One region of the Terribacillus sp. FSL K6-0262 genome, then DNA from elsewhere that is predicted to be linked to it. Evidence: riboswitches for the same ligand, from Rfam matches in the RefSeq annotation. Region 1 holds a riboswitch; each other region holds the start of a gene.
What was found. A riboswitch is a leader RNA that binds a small molecule or an ion and turns the genes downstream of it on or off. The one in region 1 is predicted to bind S-adenosylmethionine.
Positions count from the first base shown of each region.

Region 1 (3,114 bases):
AGTATAAATTCGGCGATGGCTTCTTTTTTGCGAAACGGCAGCTGCTGTTTGCCGGGGTGGGGCTGGGAGCGATGCTCATCATATCCAGGGTGCATTATGAAAATTGGCGGAAATATGCCAAGATACTCCTGCTGATTTGCTTCATTTTACTTATCGCCGTCCTCATTCCCGGTATCGGAATGGTTCGGGGCGGTGCGCGGAGCTGGATCGGTGTAGGGGCCTTCAGCATCCAGCCTTCGGAATTCACCAAGCTGGGTTTGATCATCTATTTGGCCGTCTATCTGTCGGCTAAACAGAAATATATAACTTCCCTGAAGGAAGGGTTCCTGCCATCACTCCTGCTCGTCTTTACGGCATTCGGAATGATCATGCTCCAGCCGGATCTTGGAACTGGCGTTGTCCTTGTGCTTACATGCATGGTGATGATTCTGGTCAGCGGAGCGAGGATCACTCACTTTGTCGGACTGGGCATATTGGGCTTGGCTGCATTTGCTGCGCTGATTTTGTCAGCGCCGTATCGCATCCAGCGCATCACCGCATTCCTCGATCCATGGCAAGATCCTTTGGGTGAAGGATTTCAGATCATCCAGTCCCTATATGCAATCGGTCCAGGAGGCTTGATGGGGCTTGGGCTAGGGAATAGCCTGCAGAAATTTTTCTATCTGCCGGAGCCGCAAACGGATTTCATCTTTGCTATTTTAGCAGAGGAGCTAGGCTTCATAGGCGGTGCTGGCGTCATGCTGCTTTTCCTGCTGTTTTTATGGCGCGGCATCCAAGTTGCACTCCGGGCCCCGGATGGTTTCAGCAGCTTGCTGGCATTGGGCATCACCGGGATGATAGCCATTCAATGCATGATCAATATCAGTGTGGTCATTGGTTTGATACCGGTTACTGGCATTACGCTTCCGTTTTTGAGCTATGGGGGATCGTCGCTGACACTTACCTTGAGTTCCGTCGGCATTCTATTGAATGTCAGCAGGTATAGCAGACTCTAAAAGTCAGTATGGGCAACACGGATCAGGATGGAAGGGATATGAACAGAACAAACGAAATGACAAAAGTACTATATTGGAAATTTTCGCACAATTAGCATTGACTTTTTTGAGCGGTGCACGTATCATTGAAGACAATTTCATACAGTTCTTATCAAGAGAAGCCGAGGGACTGGCCCGATGAAGCTTCAGCAACCTCTGACGATGTCAGAAAGGTGCTAAATCCAGCAAGATTAAATTCTTGGAAGATAAGAGTGCGGGCGATTATATCACGCTCTCTTTTCTTCGGAAAAGGGAGCTTTTTTTCGTTTAGTCACTCTACCACGGAAAAAGGAGAAATGACAAATTGACTGACATTATTATTCTCTCAGGAAGTCCATCCAAACATTCGCGGTCGCAGCTGGCAGCAAAGTATGCCGGCAAGCAGGCAAAAGAGCAAGGTTATTCCGTAAGCGAGATTTGTGTTACCGATTTTGAGCCGGAGGATCTTCTGTATGCGAAATTCGACAGTCCGGCAATCTCGGCGGCAAGCCAGGCAGTCAGAAACGCGAAAGGATTGATTATTGCCTCCCCTGTTTACAAAGCAGCCTATACAGGCATATTGAAGGCTCTACTTGATTTATTCCCGCAGGACGCATTCAGGAATAAGCCAGTGCTTCCGATCATGACAGGCGGCAGCCCGGCACATCTGCTCGCGATAGATTATGCATTAAAGCCGCTTATCGCCAATCTTAAGGGTGAAGCATTGCAGGGTGTGTATCTATGCGATCATCACATCAACAAGGAGAACCCGGAGAATCCGATTGCAGATGAAGAAACCGGTGAAAGGCTCAGAACACAGACGAATCAGCTGGCTGAGGCGATCCGCCGCACTCATGCTGCTGCGGCTGTAAAGTGAGGGAGGAGAATGATGAGCGCACCATTAGCTAAGAGAACACTGTTTGGGATGCCTGTTCAAGTCATTGGCGGTTTGCTTGCCATTTTATTATTCATGACCGGTGATGGTATCGAGCAAGCATTTTTGTCTAAGTATGTGGTCGATATCGGCTTCACTGCCAATCAGTCAGCGATCATGTTCAGCGCTTATGGGATTGTGCTTACTTTCGCTTCCTGGCTTGCCGGTGTGCTTGGGGAGGTCATCGGACCGCGCAAGACGATGCTGATCGGGCTGTTCACATGGGTGGTTTTCGAAATCGGTTTTCTGTATCTCGGTCTTTATTTAGAAAGCTTTTCGATGATGGTGCTCATGTACGGCCTCCGCGGTTTCGGCTATCCGCTGTTTGCCTTTGCTTTCATCGTGTGGATTGCCTACCGTACCGAGAAGCAAAAGCTGGCAACGGCAATGGGCTGGTTTTTCTTTATGTTCGCGGGCGGAATAGGGTTTCTTGGCTCCTATTATCCAAGTGTCCTCCTTCCTTTCATCGGGGAAATGGCCACGCTGTGGAGCTCGCTTATCTGGATCATCCTGGGGGGGATTCTGGGAATTGCCTTGGTGGATGATAAAGATCGGGAAGGGTTTAGGATCCAGGATCAGCTTAAAGAAAATAAATGGGCCGAAGCGCTGAAGGGGATCACGATCCTATGGGAAAGCCCGCGGGTTGCTGCCGGCGGTCTGCTCCGGACAATCAATACAGCTGGATGGTACGGATTTGTCGTTGTCATGCCTGGATTCTTCACCAGTTTCTTGGATATATCAACGAGTCAATGGCTGCAGCTGTGGGCTGTACAGTCTGTCAGCAATATGGCAGCAGGGGTTCTGTTCGGCATGCTTGGCGACCGGATCGGCTGGGTGAAGGTGGTCCGCTGGTTCGGCTGTGTCGGAGCTGCTGTCTGCTCGCTGCTTTACTACTACATTCCGGCGGCCTTCGGAGCAAACATCCCGCTGCTTTTATTGAACGCCATCCTATTCGGTGCGGCGATTGCAGCCTTTGTCCCACTGTCTGCCATCCTGCCGACACTTGCTCCTGCCAATCGCGGTGCGGCGATATCCGTACTCAATTTGGGCGCAGGAGCCAGTCAGTTCCTGGGGCCCGTGCTTGTCGGGATACTGAACAATTACCTGGGCATCATCGGCGTTGTATGGGGATTTGCCATTCTTTATGCACTTAGTTTTCTATTGACG
Region 1 covers NZ_CP150277.1:287,925-291,038, reverse strand. Annotated here, with positions in the region: gene spoVE (stage V sporulation protein E) at 1-995, shown strand, start outside; SAM riboswitch class I at 1,141-1,247, shown strand; gene ssuE (NADPH-dependent FMN reductase) at 1,339-1,890, shown strand; gene MHI54_RS01420 (MFS transporter) at 1,903-3,114, shown strand, end outside.

Region 2 (3,114 bases), 1.5 Mb from region 1:
CTCCTTATTCACGCGGAGCAATAATTCAAGGATGGAAGACGTTGTATTCGGATCCAAAGCACTCGTCGCTTCGTCACTCAGCAGCACTTCCGGCTCTTGCGCAAGTGCTCTTGCAATAGCCACCCGCTGCTTCTGACCGCCGGATAATTGAGCTGGATAGACATTCTTCTTTTCCTCAAGGCCCACTATCTTCAAATATTTATCAACGCGCCCTTTGATTTCATCCTTCGGCACTTTACTCAGCTTCAAAGGTCTGGCAACGTTCTCGTATACCGTAGCCGTCGTCAGCAGATTGAAATGCTGGAATATCATACCGATTTTCCCTCTTGCCTTACGAAGCTGAGCCTTCTTAAGCGTCGTGAGTTCCACGCCGTCGACGAATACTTCCCCTTGAGTCGGACGTTCCAATAAATTGGCACAGCGGATCAGGGTGCTTTTCCCTGCTCCGCTGAATCCGATTATGCCATAGATTTCACCTTTATTGATTTTCAAGGAGACGTCTTTCAACGCCTCCACTTTTTTCTTGCCGGTGGTAAAGGTTTTCGATACATTCTTCAATTCAATCATATTGCTTCCCCCTTACCAGCTTGGAACGACAGATCCCTGGAATTCATCTTCCACAAACTGTTTTACTTCATCGGACTGGTAGATTTCTTGAATCTTCTTCACAATTTCATCGTCCTTGTTCGCTGATCTTACAACAAAGTAATTGGACCATGGATTGTTTTCCGATTCCTCTGCAAAGATAGCATCATCATTGATATTCAAATCAGCTCCCATTGCAAAGTTTGTATTTATTGCCGCTGCCGCCACTTCCGGAAGCTGAGCCGGAAGCTGGGAAGCATCCAATTCGACGATTTCCAGATTCAGCGGATTTTCTACGACATCTTTAGCCGTTGCGGAGTTTTCCGCCTCCGGATCCACTTTCAATACGCCTGCCGACTCAAAGAGTTTCAACGCACGATATTCGTTGGCAGGGTCATTCGGTACAGCGATTTTGTCTCCCTCTTTCAACTCGGAAATATCCGAAATCTTATCTGTATAAATCCCCATCGGGAAAGTCAAGGTCTTGAATACTTCCTCTAATTCATATCCTTGATTCTTCACTTGATCTTCCAGGAAAGGAAGTGTCTGATAGCTGTTCGCATCCAGACTGCCATCATCCAGCGCACTGTTTGGTGTATTGTAATCATTGAATGTCTTGATTTCGACATCGATTCCTTCATCCGCTGCCAATTCTTTTACTTTTTCCATGACTTGCTCATGCGGTCCCCCGCTGACACCCACCAAAATTTTATCATTTGCCAGCGCAGCAGATTTATCATTGCCGCACGCTGCTAAAAATAACGCCAATAATCCGATAAGTCCAAAACTTAAGATTTTTTTCATGTTGCTCTCCCCTTTTTCCTTCGCTGTTATCAACTACAATAAAAAAGCGCCTCTCCGGATTAAGAGAGGCGCATGGTATACATATGCACTAATTCTCTTATCTCTCAGTACGGCTTTTCGCCGTCTGCAGGAATTAGCACCTGATCACTGATCTGGTTGCCGGGCTTCATAGGACCTGTTCCTCCGCCACTCTTGATAAGAATTTCATTATACTTTTGTTGTTGATCTGTTTGTTACTTTACCTCCCAATCCAAACGTTGTCAATATAATTTCAAAAATAATAGAAAAATTATCCCGTTTCCCTGGTAGTCCCGTCATCCGAAAAGATAATGGGATTTGTTTGGCTGTATGGTTCCGCAACGATTCATGTACGGCATCAAACGAGCGATTGATCAATTCCCAAAGAGCGACAGGATCCCGCTTCTTTTTCATGTCCATCCTGAAATCCGCTCTCCGATATGACTACTATTATCATAAATTTGATATATTTGCGGAAGAGCGAAAAGGCAAAAGAATCACCCCTGAATTCCTGCGCGAATGGTCGGTTCATCCTAAATATGCATCAGCGTCAAGGAGCGCATAAAAAATTCATCCATAGCCGGAAAAGATGAACAAGAGCCGGATGTCAGACATCCGGCTCTCCTGTGTACAAGGCCTCCCAACACATACGTACACACAGCTATTCTCTTTGTATGCCAAAGCGGGCATTGATTTGACCACGCAGCATTTGCTGGCGGCTTTCCCGTTCCGCTTCCTTCCTCTTGTCTCTCAGCATCTGCTGACGAATTTCGAAGGTTTGCACACCCTCTTCCCTTTTGTTGGCGATTTCGATCAATTGCTCTACATCCGAAAAAGAGTACTTGCGATTTCCCTTCGCTGAACGTTCCGGAAAAATGAGCTTGCGTTCCTCGTAATAACGAATCTTGCGTTCAGTCAGACCAGTCAGCTCGCTCACAATGCCGATTGTGATCACTTTCCTGTTCTTATAAGAAGGCTCATTACTCATCTGTTCACCTCATCACCATGTGCTGTTACTTAACATTATACCGCAACTTTCCATTCATCCTAGTATTATGTAAGGAAACCTAACAAACAACAAAAAAAGTTCGTCAGCATCGCTTACATGTTTGATGCATGGCAATTTGGATATACGTATACTGAACGTAACAGCAAAAAGAGATACCGGAAAGGAGCGTCTTGCACGTGGCATATGATCAGGAAGCCCTTGATTTAGCCAAACAGATTGTGGAACTCGACCTGAAGCGCGATGAGTGCTGGGAAGATCTCGCAGCACTCGCTGGGGATAAAGCATTCGAATTGCTTCGACTCGTTCAGAATAGATGATACATGCAAAAGGAGACCCGTAAAATGGTGTGCCCCCCAGAAGTTACCAAAACTTTTGGGGAGGCAGTTCAAAATAGGTCTCCTTTTCTCATTTCACATAATTCGGATAATCTGTGATGATACCATCGACACCTGCTCGGATCAGCGGCTGGACTTCCCCCGGTGCCCGGACCGTCCATGGCATGATACGCATTCCGCGTGAATGGATCCTACTAACCAATGTATCGTCCAGCGTCACATTGGTGAAATGTGTATTCACATAATCTGTATAAGCAGCAAGCTTATCAAGTTTGCGATTGGTAAGATCGGCACTTCTTGACGTCAGCACGCCAAGCGGCACATATGGCAGCAGCTGGGAAAGATAAGCAACCGATCCAAAAT
Region 2 covers NZ_CP150277.1:2,146,851-2,149,964, reverse strand. Annotated here, with positions in the region: gene MHI54_RS11080 (methionine ABC transporter ATP-binding protein) at 1-567, opposite strand, end outside; gene MHI54_RS11075 (MetQ/NlpA family ABC transporter substrate-binding protein) at 580-1,389, opposite strand; SAM riboswitch class I at 1,484-1,591, opposite strand; gene MHI54_RS11070 (MerR family transcriptional regulator) at 2,069-2,395, opposite strand; gene MHI54_RS11065 (hypothetical protein) at 2,593-2,733, shown strand; gene MHI54_RS11060 (glycerophosphodiester phosphodiesterase family protein) at 2,822-3,114, opposite strand, start outside.
Region 2: another riboswitch for S-adenosylmethionine. It lies ahead of MHI54_RS11075 (MetQ/NlpA family ABC transporter substrate-binding protein); the one in region 1 lies ahead of ssuE (NADPH-dependent FMN reductase).

Region 3 (3,114 bases), 540 kb from region 1:
TGGTTCGATCGGGCAAGCGGTGTATTATTCGGCAGACCCGCTCGAAGCACACCTTCAGAGGATTACACAGACGAGCAAATGATCCGGGAATTCGCCGATGAAATCGGATTGCCGATCATCTTCGACACTGATATAGGACATATGCCGCCGCAATTGACATTGATCAACGGTGCTTTGACAACGGTTTCGTATCAGGATGGGACTGGCACATTGACTTATCTGGAATAGGAAAGAGGAGCTGATGGTTCAGCTCCTCTTTCCTTGTTTTGCCGGATGCGTCCCGGGGAGATGCGGATGTCCGAATAATTTCTCCCGGAATGTACCTCCTGCATAGTCCTTTTTATACAATCCCCGCTCTTGCAGGATTGGCACAACCAATTCGACGAAGTCCTCCAAGTCCCTCGGCGTAATATAATGGGTCAGGTTAAAGCCATCCACTCCGCTCCTCACAAAAAAGTCCTCGATCCTGTCGGCCACCTGTTCAGGGCTGCCGATGATGATCTCCATTTCAGCTGGTTTGCTGAATTTCTCTTGTATCTCTTTGACCGTGAATGGCCTGGCAGCGTCCTTGGTCAAATATGCAGCTCGTGATTGCCCTTGTTCCGTATGCTTGTACGTGAACAGTTCATCCTCATCTTCATAGGATGCCAAGTCATAACCAGTCGATCCACCATACTGGGCCTTTGCTGCATCTGCACTCCAATATTTCTTGATTTCTTCATATTTCGCATATGCTTCCTCTTCCGTTTCAGCAACGACTACATTCAGGAAAGTGAATGCTTTGATTTCATCACGGCTTCTGCCGTATGCTTCTGCACGCGTTTTGATATCCTCGATATAGTAGTTGATTTTTTCCGGTGTCGGTCCGCCGACAAACACACATTCAGCATGTCTGGCTGCGAAATCGCGCCCTTTTTCAGAGGTTCCCGCTTGGTAAAGCACTGGCGTACGCTGCGGGGATGGCTCACTGACATGAGGCCCTTCAACGGAGAAGTATTTCCCCTTGTGCTTGATGCGATGTACCTTATCCGGGTCCACCAGAACGCCTCTTTCCGGATCTGAAACAACCGCATCCTCTTCCCAGCTGTCTTCAAGCAGCTTATAAGAAACCTCCAGGAATTCCTCTGCTATCCGGTAACGTTCATCATGCTTGACCATTTTTTCCAGCCCGAAATTCCGGGCCGCATTCGGTAAGTAGGATGTAACGATATTCCAAGCGACACGCCCCTTGGTCAAGTGGTCGAGAGTCGAGAATTTACGCGCATTATGGAATGGCTGCTCGTAGGATGTACTGACCGTGACAGCGAAGGAAAGGTTCTCCGTCACAGCTGCCATTGCCGGGATGGCAAAGGCAGGGTCATTCAGCGGCACTTGGACTCCGTCGCGCAAAGCAGCCTTTTCATCCCCGCCATAGACATCATAAACGCCGAGTACATCAGCGAAGAACACCGCATCGAACTTGCCTTTTTCCAGCAGGCGCGCATGCCCGATCCAGTAGTCAAGCGACTTATACTCGCGATGCCTTCTGCTCTCGGGATGCTTCCATAAGCCGTGGGAATTGTGCATAGCTGCAGTCATATCGAAAGCTTGCAGGATGATTTGTTTCGTCATTATCTCTCACTCCTTTAAAATATGTAAAAAAGCCTCTTCCGTTTTACAGAAGAGGCTCCTTATCCAAGGCGAAAAGCTCCTCTTATCTGTCAGACCATCGTCTGCTGGAATTGGCACAGTGCATCATTGCCTGTTGCCGAGGCTTCCAAGGGCCAGTCCCTCCACCTCTCTTGATAAGAAAATACTATTTGATTATGTTAAATTGCGCTCGATTTGTTCCCGGTATTGACCCAAGGTGCTTGGCGAATGCTTCTTGAGCTTTTGCAGCAATGCTTCGTATTGAATCTCCTTTTCGCTGATCCGTTTCCGATAAGCCGCCCGCTCTGAATCATCCGTACAAACACGCAGTAAATCACGTAAGGCCACAATCTCTTTTTGCAGCTCCATTTCGGGCGGGACATAGCCGGCATTCTTCAGGATCTTATAGCTCATCCGCATATCCTCTGGTACGCCGGATAAATCCTCCAGTTCCAGAGGTTTCCCTGCACCGGGAAGGTTGCGGAATTCTCCACTTTCTTCCGCCTTCTTGATCCGTTCTTCGGCAAGCAGCGAAATCAGATCCATACAATCCCTCCCAAAAATCAAAAAAGCAACCGATTCCGCATCGGTTGCTTTTCATTATACAATAATCTGAATTATTTACCAATGAATTGCTGTGTCCAATAGTTACCGTTTTCCACGTACCCTACACCGATGTTTGTATAATCAGGGTTAAGGATGTTTTCACGGTGACCTTGGCTGTTCATCCAAGCTTCCACAACTTCTTCCGGAGTCTTTTGACCTTGGGCGATGTTTTCACCTGCAGTCTGATAGGAGATACCGAAAGATTTCATCATGTCGAATGGAGAACCGTAAGTCGGGCTGTTGTGGTCGAAGTAACCATTGTCAGCCATGTCCTGGGATTTAGCGCGTGCTACTTTGCTTAGCTCAGCATCTGCTTTCAATGGCTTGAGACCAGCTTTTTCACGCTCTTGGTTAGTCAAGTCCACTACTTGCTGTTCAAATGCGCTCAGCCCTTCTGCAGCTTGCTTGTCTTCTGTCTGCTTGCTGTCAGAAGCAGTTTCTTGTTTTTGTGCTGGAGCTTGTGCTTTTTGTTCAGTTGCTTGCTCTTCAGCTTTTTCTTCTTTTTGCGGAGCAGCTTTTTGCTCTTCTTTATTAGAAGCAGGTGCTTTTGCTTCCTCCTGCTTAGGTTGAGCTTGTACAGGAGTCTGTGCTGTTTCTTGTTGTGCTGGCTGTTGAACATTGTATTTCGCTAGCAAGCTATCAACATCGATGTGAATGTTATAAGCTGATAGATAATCATTCACCCATTTATTCAAATCTTCGATAGAAGAGAAAGATCCGCTTTTCACTACATGTGCTACGTGCACTTGAACTTCTTCTTTAGTTGGCTGTGCCGGTGCAGCGTTTGCTGTGCCTGCCAAAGCGCCTCCTGCCAGGATAGCTGTGGATAGTGTTGTTACTAATACTTTCTTGAACATGATGTTGCTCCTTTCGGGATGT
Region 3 covers NZ_CP150277.1:824,066-827,179, forward strand. Annotated here, with positions in the region: gene MHI54_RS04280 (S66 peptidase family protein) at 1-228, shown strand, start outside; gene MHI54_RS04285 (LLM class flavin-dependent oxidoreductase) at 247-1,611, opposite strand; SAM riboswitch class I at 1,691-1,791, opposite strand; gene MHI54_RS04290 (DUF1992 domain-containing protein) at 1,804-2,175, opposite strand; gene MHI54_RS04295 (CAP domain-containing protein) at 2,247-3,092, opposite strand.
Region 3: another riboswitch for S-adenosylmethionine. It lies ahead of MHI54_RS04285 (LLM class flavin-dependent oxidoreductase); the one in region 1 lies ahead of ssuE (NADPH-dependent FMN reductase).

Region 4 (3,114 bases), 820 kb from region 1:
CATGAAAAGCATTAGTCGCCTGCTTATCGAATACAGGAGCCTCTTCTGGTACGTGGATCCCTGCATATATCTGGAACCCGCTTCCTTCCCCTCCCGCGACATCTGTATCACGGACAAATAGGCTGTCGGCTCCTGCTTTGTGTGCTTTGCTTATGACGATGGCTACAGTATACGGTAACATGGACGGGAATGGGAGAGCATTCCTTAAAATTGCAGTTCCTTGCTCCGCCAGAGATAGGTCTGGATCAGCTGATTGGTATCCTCCAAATCCTTCACCGAAACGACCTGTGTCGTCTGGTCGAGATGCTCGATCGGGATATTCAGGATGCTTACCGGCGTTTTAGTGGACAGTTTCTTATACCGATGACGGAACAGGAATTCCAGTTGAAATGGGATGTCATGTGCAATGGCCAAATCGACCAGCTGATTTTTCAGGGTCTGATTGATTGGTATCGTCTTATCTGCCACTTTGATTGCGACACCGCTTCCCAGTTCGATTGCTCCCCGGCTTTTATGAGCGATTCTTTGCTGGGGGACGGACCCGATATAAAAGGCAGCTTCCCCTTCTAGCTGATTGGCAAGATGCTTCTTATTATGGAAAGGAAAGAAGATGATGGTGATGTCCCCTTCCGCTGTATCCCATTGCTGCAGAAGATTGATTGCAATTGCCGGTGCAATCTTATTATCCAGCCCTTTCCCGACGACGCGGCCGCTCACTTCGTCACCAAGATACAGGAAGTCATCGAATAATGTCACATGATTGCCTGGTTCCACCCCCATTTCACGTGCATCATGCTCGGTATTGGCCCCGATATCGATGACAGCGGCATGCTGACCTGCTTCACCTGCCATGACCACTCCGCACAGCAATCCATTCTTTGTCTCTACCTGGACCGATTGCCCTTGCGCATACGTCAACGAAAAATAATTCGCGTCTGCTACAAGCGCCCCTGACTCGGTGATCGATGTCACCACATAGATTTCTTCCTTCACCTCTGCCAGCAAGGTGATTTTTGGCGTATACTTTTCTCCATATTTACGGACAATAAGATTCCCCCGTCTGTCGAAGTGCATCTCATCCGCAAACGGCGTGATCTTATCGACGATTTGTGAAACAAACGATTGATTATACCCTTTGTACTTGGATAATTCCCGGATCAATTCAAACATGTTGCCTTCCCCTTTCGTATAGGCAGCGGGACAAATACAAAAGCCTCTCGGACAAGATGCGTCGAGAGGCTTCCTCTATTCATCTTATCTGCCGGTTATGAACCGATGGAATTAGCACAGTGTCTGTCGTCAGACCTGCTGCTGAGGCTTCGCAGGGCCATATCCCTCCACCTCTCTGGATAAGAAACATATACAGTTTTCAGAAAGTTTATCATTCCATTCAATGATTGTCAATATATCTTATCGGTATACTCAGGATAACTGGATGCAGGGAAAACCTATAAACCAAAGTAATAAAAAACAGCTGAAATTGTAATTAATAAAAAATTCTCTTCGGCTTGCAATATAAAAAATGAAACAAATAATGGATATTCAAATACTCTTATGCATCAAAAAAGCCACCAATAGGTGACTCAGTTATTCTCCAATTCTTCTATTTCTTTCTTTACTTGATTGGCTTTCTTAGATACAACCCAACTAATGATAGTCAGGATTACAGTTACTAACATGAGAATATCGCTAATTGTCTGTGATGTACTTCCAAATGGATAATCCCGAAGTAAGAGATACAACACCAGAAATATACCGAACCAATACTTAGATATAAAATCCCAGATTTTCATAGCTGCCTTCAACCCCTTTGTAATATTTTATTATATTACATAATTTTGGATAATGGAAGCTGACGATTATGGCGTTACAAACCCCATAGGACTTTACACTTATCCATTTAGCAGCATTGGATTGATCATTACAATAAAACCTCGGGCAATCACGCTGTCCGAGGTCCCTGTATCATGTAGCCGATTCATATGGATAGTCAGCCGGCATCCAGCTGGCACCGATACCGCCCCGTCCAAAATGAATTGCCATGACGGAGCTTATTTCGTTGCTGATGAAGACTTCTGCTTTATCACCGAATGCTTCCATTGCTTCCTTTAACTCAGCGGCAAGCTCGGTGGAATTCACATGTGTTATCCGGACAACCTGTTTCCCGGATTGCTCGATATTATGTCGTAATTTTTCCAGCATCCACTTCAGCAGGCGTTTCTTCGTGCGGACCTTACCCATGACTTCCAGCTTCGCTTCCTCAAAACCGACAATCGGTTTTATATGCAGGAGGTTTCCGATCCTGGAGGCTGTTTTCGAAATTCGGCCGGTACGCACCAGTGTAGTCAGGTCATTTATCGTAAGGTAGAGCTGGCTGTGGGAACGGTAAAATTCAACCGCCCTCAATATTTCATCGAAAGCTTCCCCTTGCTCCATGAGCTGGCACACTTTGATGACGATATTTTCTGTACCGATGGAGGCAGTATTCGTATCAATGACAGTGATCCTCCCGTCAGCGCCTTCGATTGTATCCCTGGCAATACGGGCGGAATTGACGGTACCGCTTACATTCTCTGTGCAGTGCAAGCTGATGATAGCATCGTATTCTGCCAGCAGTTCTTCATAAAGCTTTACAAATACCTCTGGTGACGGCAGGGAAGAAGAATATGCAGCCCCCTGATCAATGAACCGAAATAGCTGATCATTGGTGATCTCTTTTAAGTCAGCATAGGACTTGTCATCAATAATGACATGTAAATGGGCGTAATATATAAAAGGATATCGCTGTAAATCCTCTTCTCTCAGGTTCGTGAGACTGTCTGTCACAATTGCAATTTTCATTTATTCACCTCTAGTTTCAGTATAACGGGTATATAGGATAAAGATACAAAAAAATGCAGGAAATTATTCATGCATTCCAGCTGCCGGATGCAGCTTCCCGTTTCCAAGCAAAAAAGCTGCCGAGTGATCGGCAGCTTTTGCTCATTCAGGTGCTGTTTCATGTGATGGAGTAGTCAAATCAACTTCCTCCAATTTGTACACCTTCGTTTTCTTTTTGACTTTATAGATGATCCAGCAAAGCAGGAAGACCGGAATACCGATGTAGGATGCAAT
Region 4 covers NZ_CP150277.1:1,112,356-1,115,469, forward strand. Annotated here, with positions in the region: gene MHI54_RS05660 (hypothetical protein) at 1-181, opposite strand, end outside; gene MHI54_RS05665 (hypothetical protein) at 205-1,170, opposite strand; SAM riboswitch class I at 1,252-1,356, opposite strand; gene MHI54_RS05670 (DegV family protein) at 1,966-2,841, opposite strand; gene MHI54_RS05675 (amino acid permease) at 2,983-3,114, opposite strand, start outside.
Region 4: another riboswitch for S-adenosylmethionine. It lies ahead of MHI54_RS05665 (hypothetical protein); the one in region 1 lies ahead of ssuE (NADPH-dependent FMN reductase).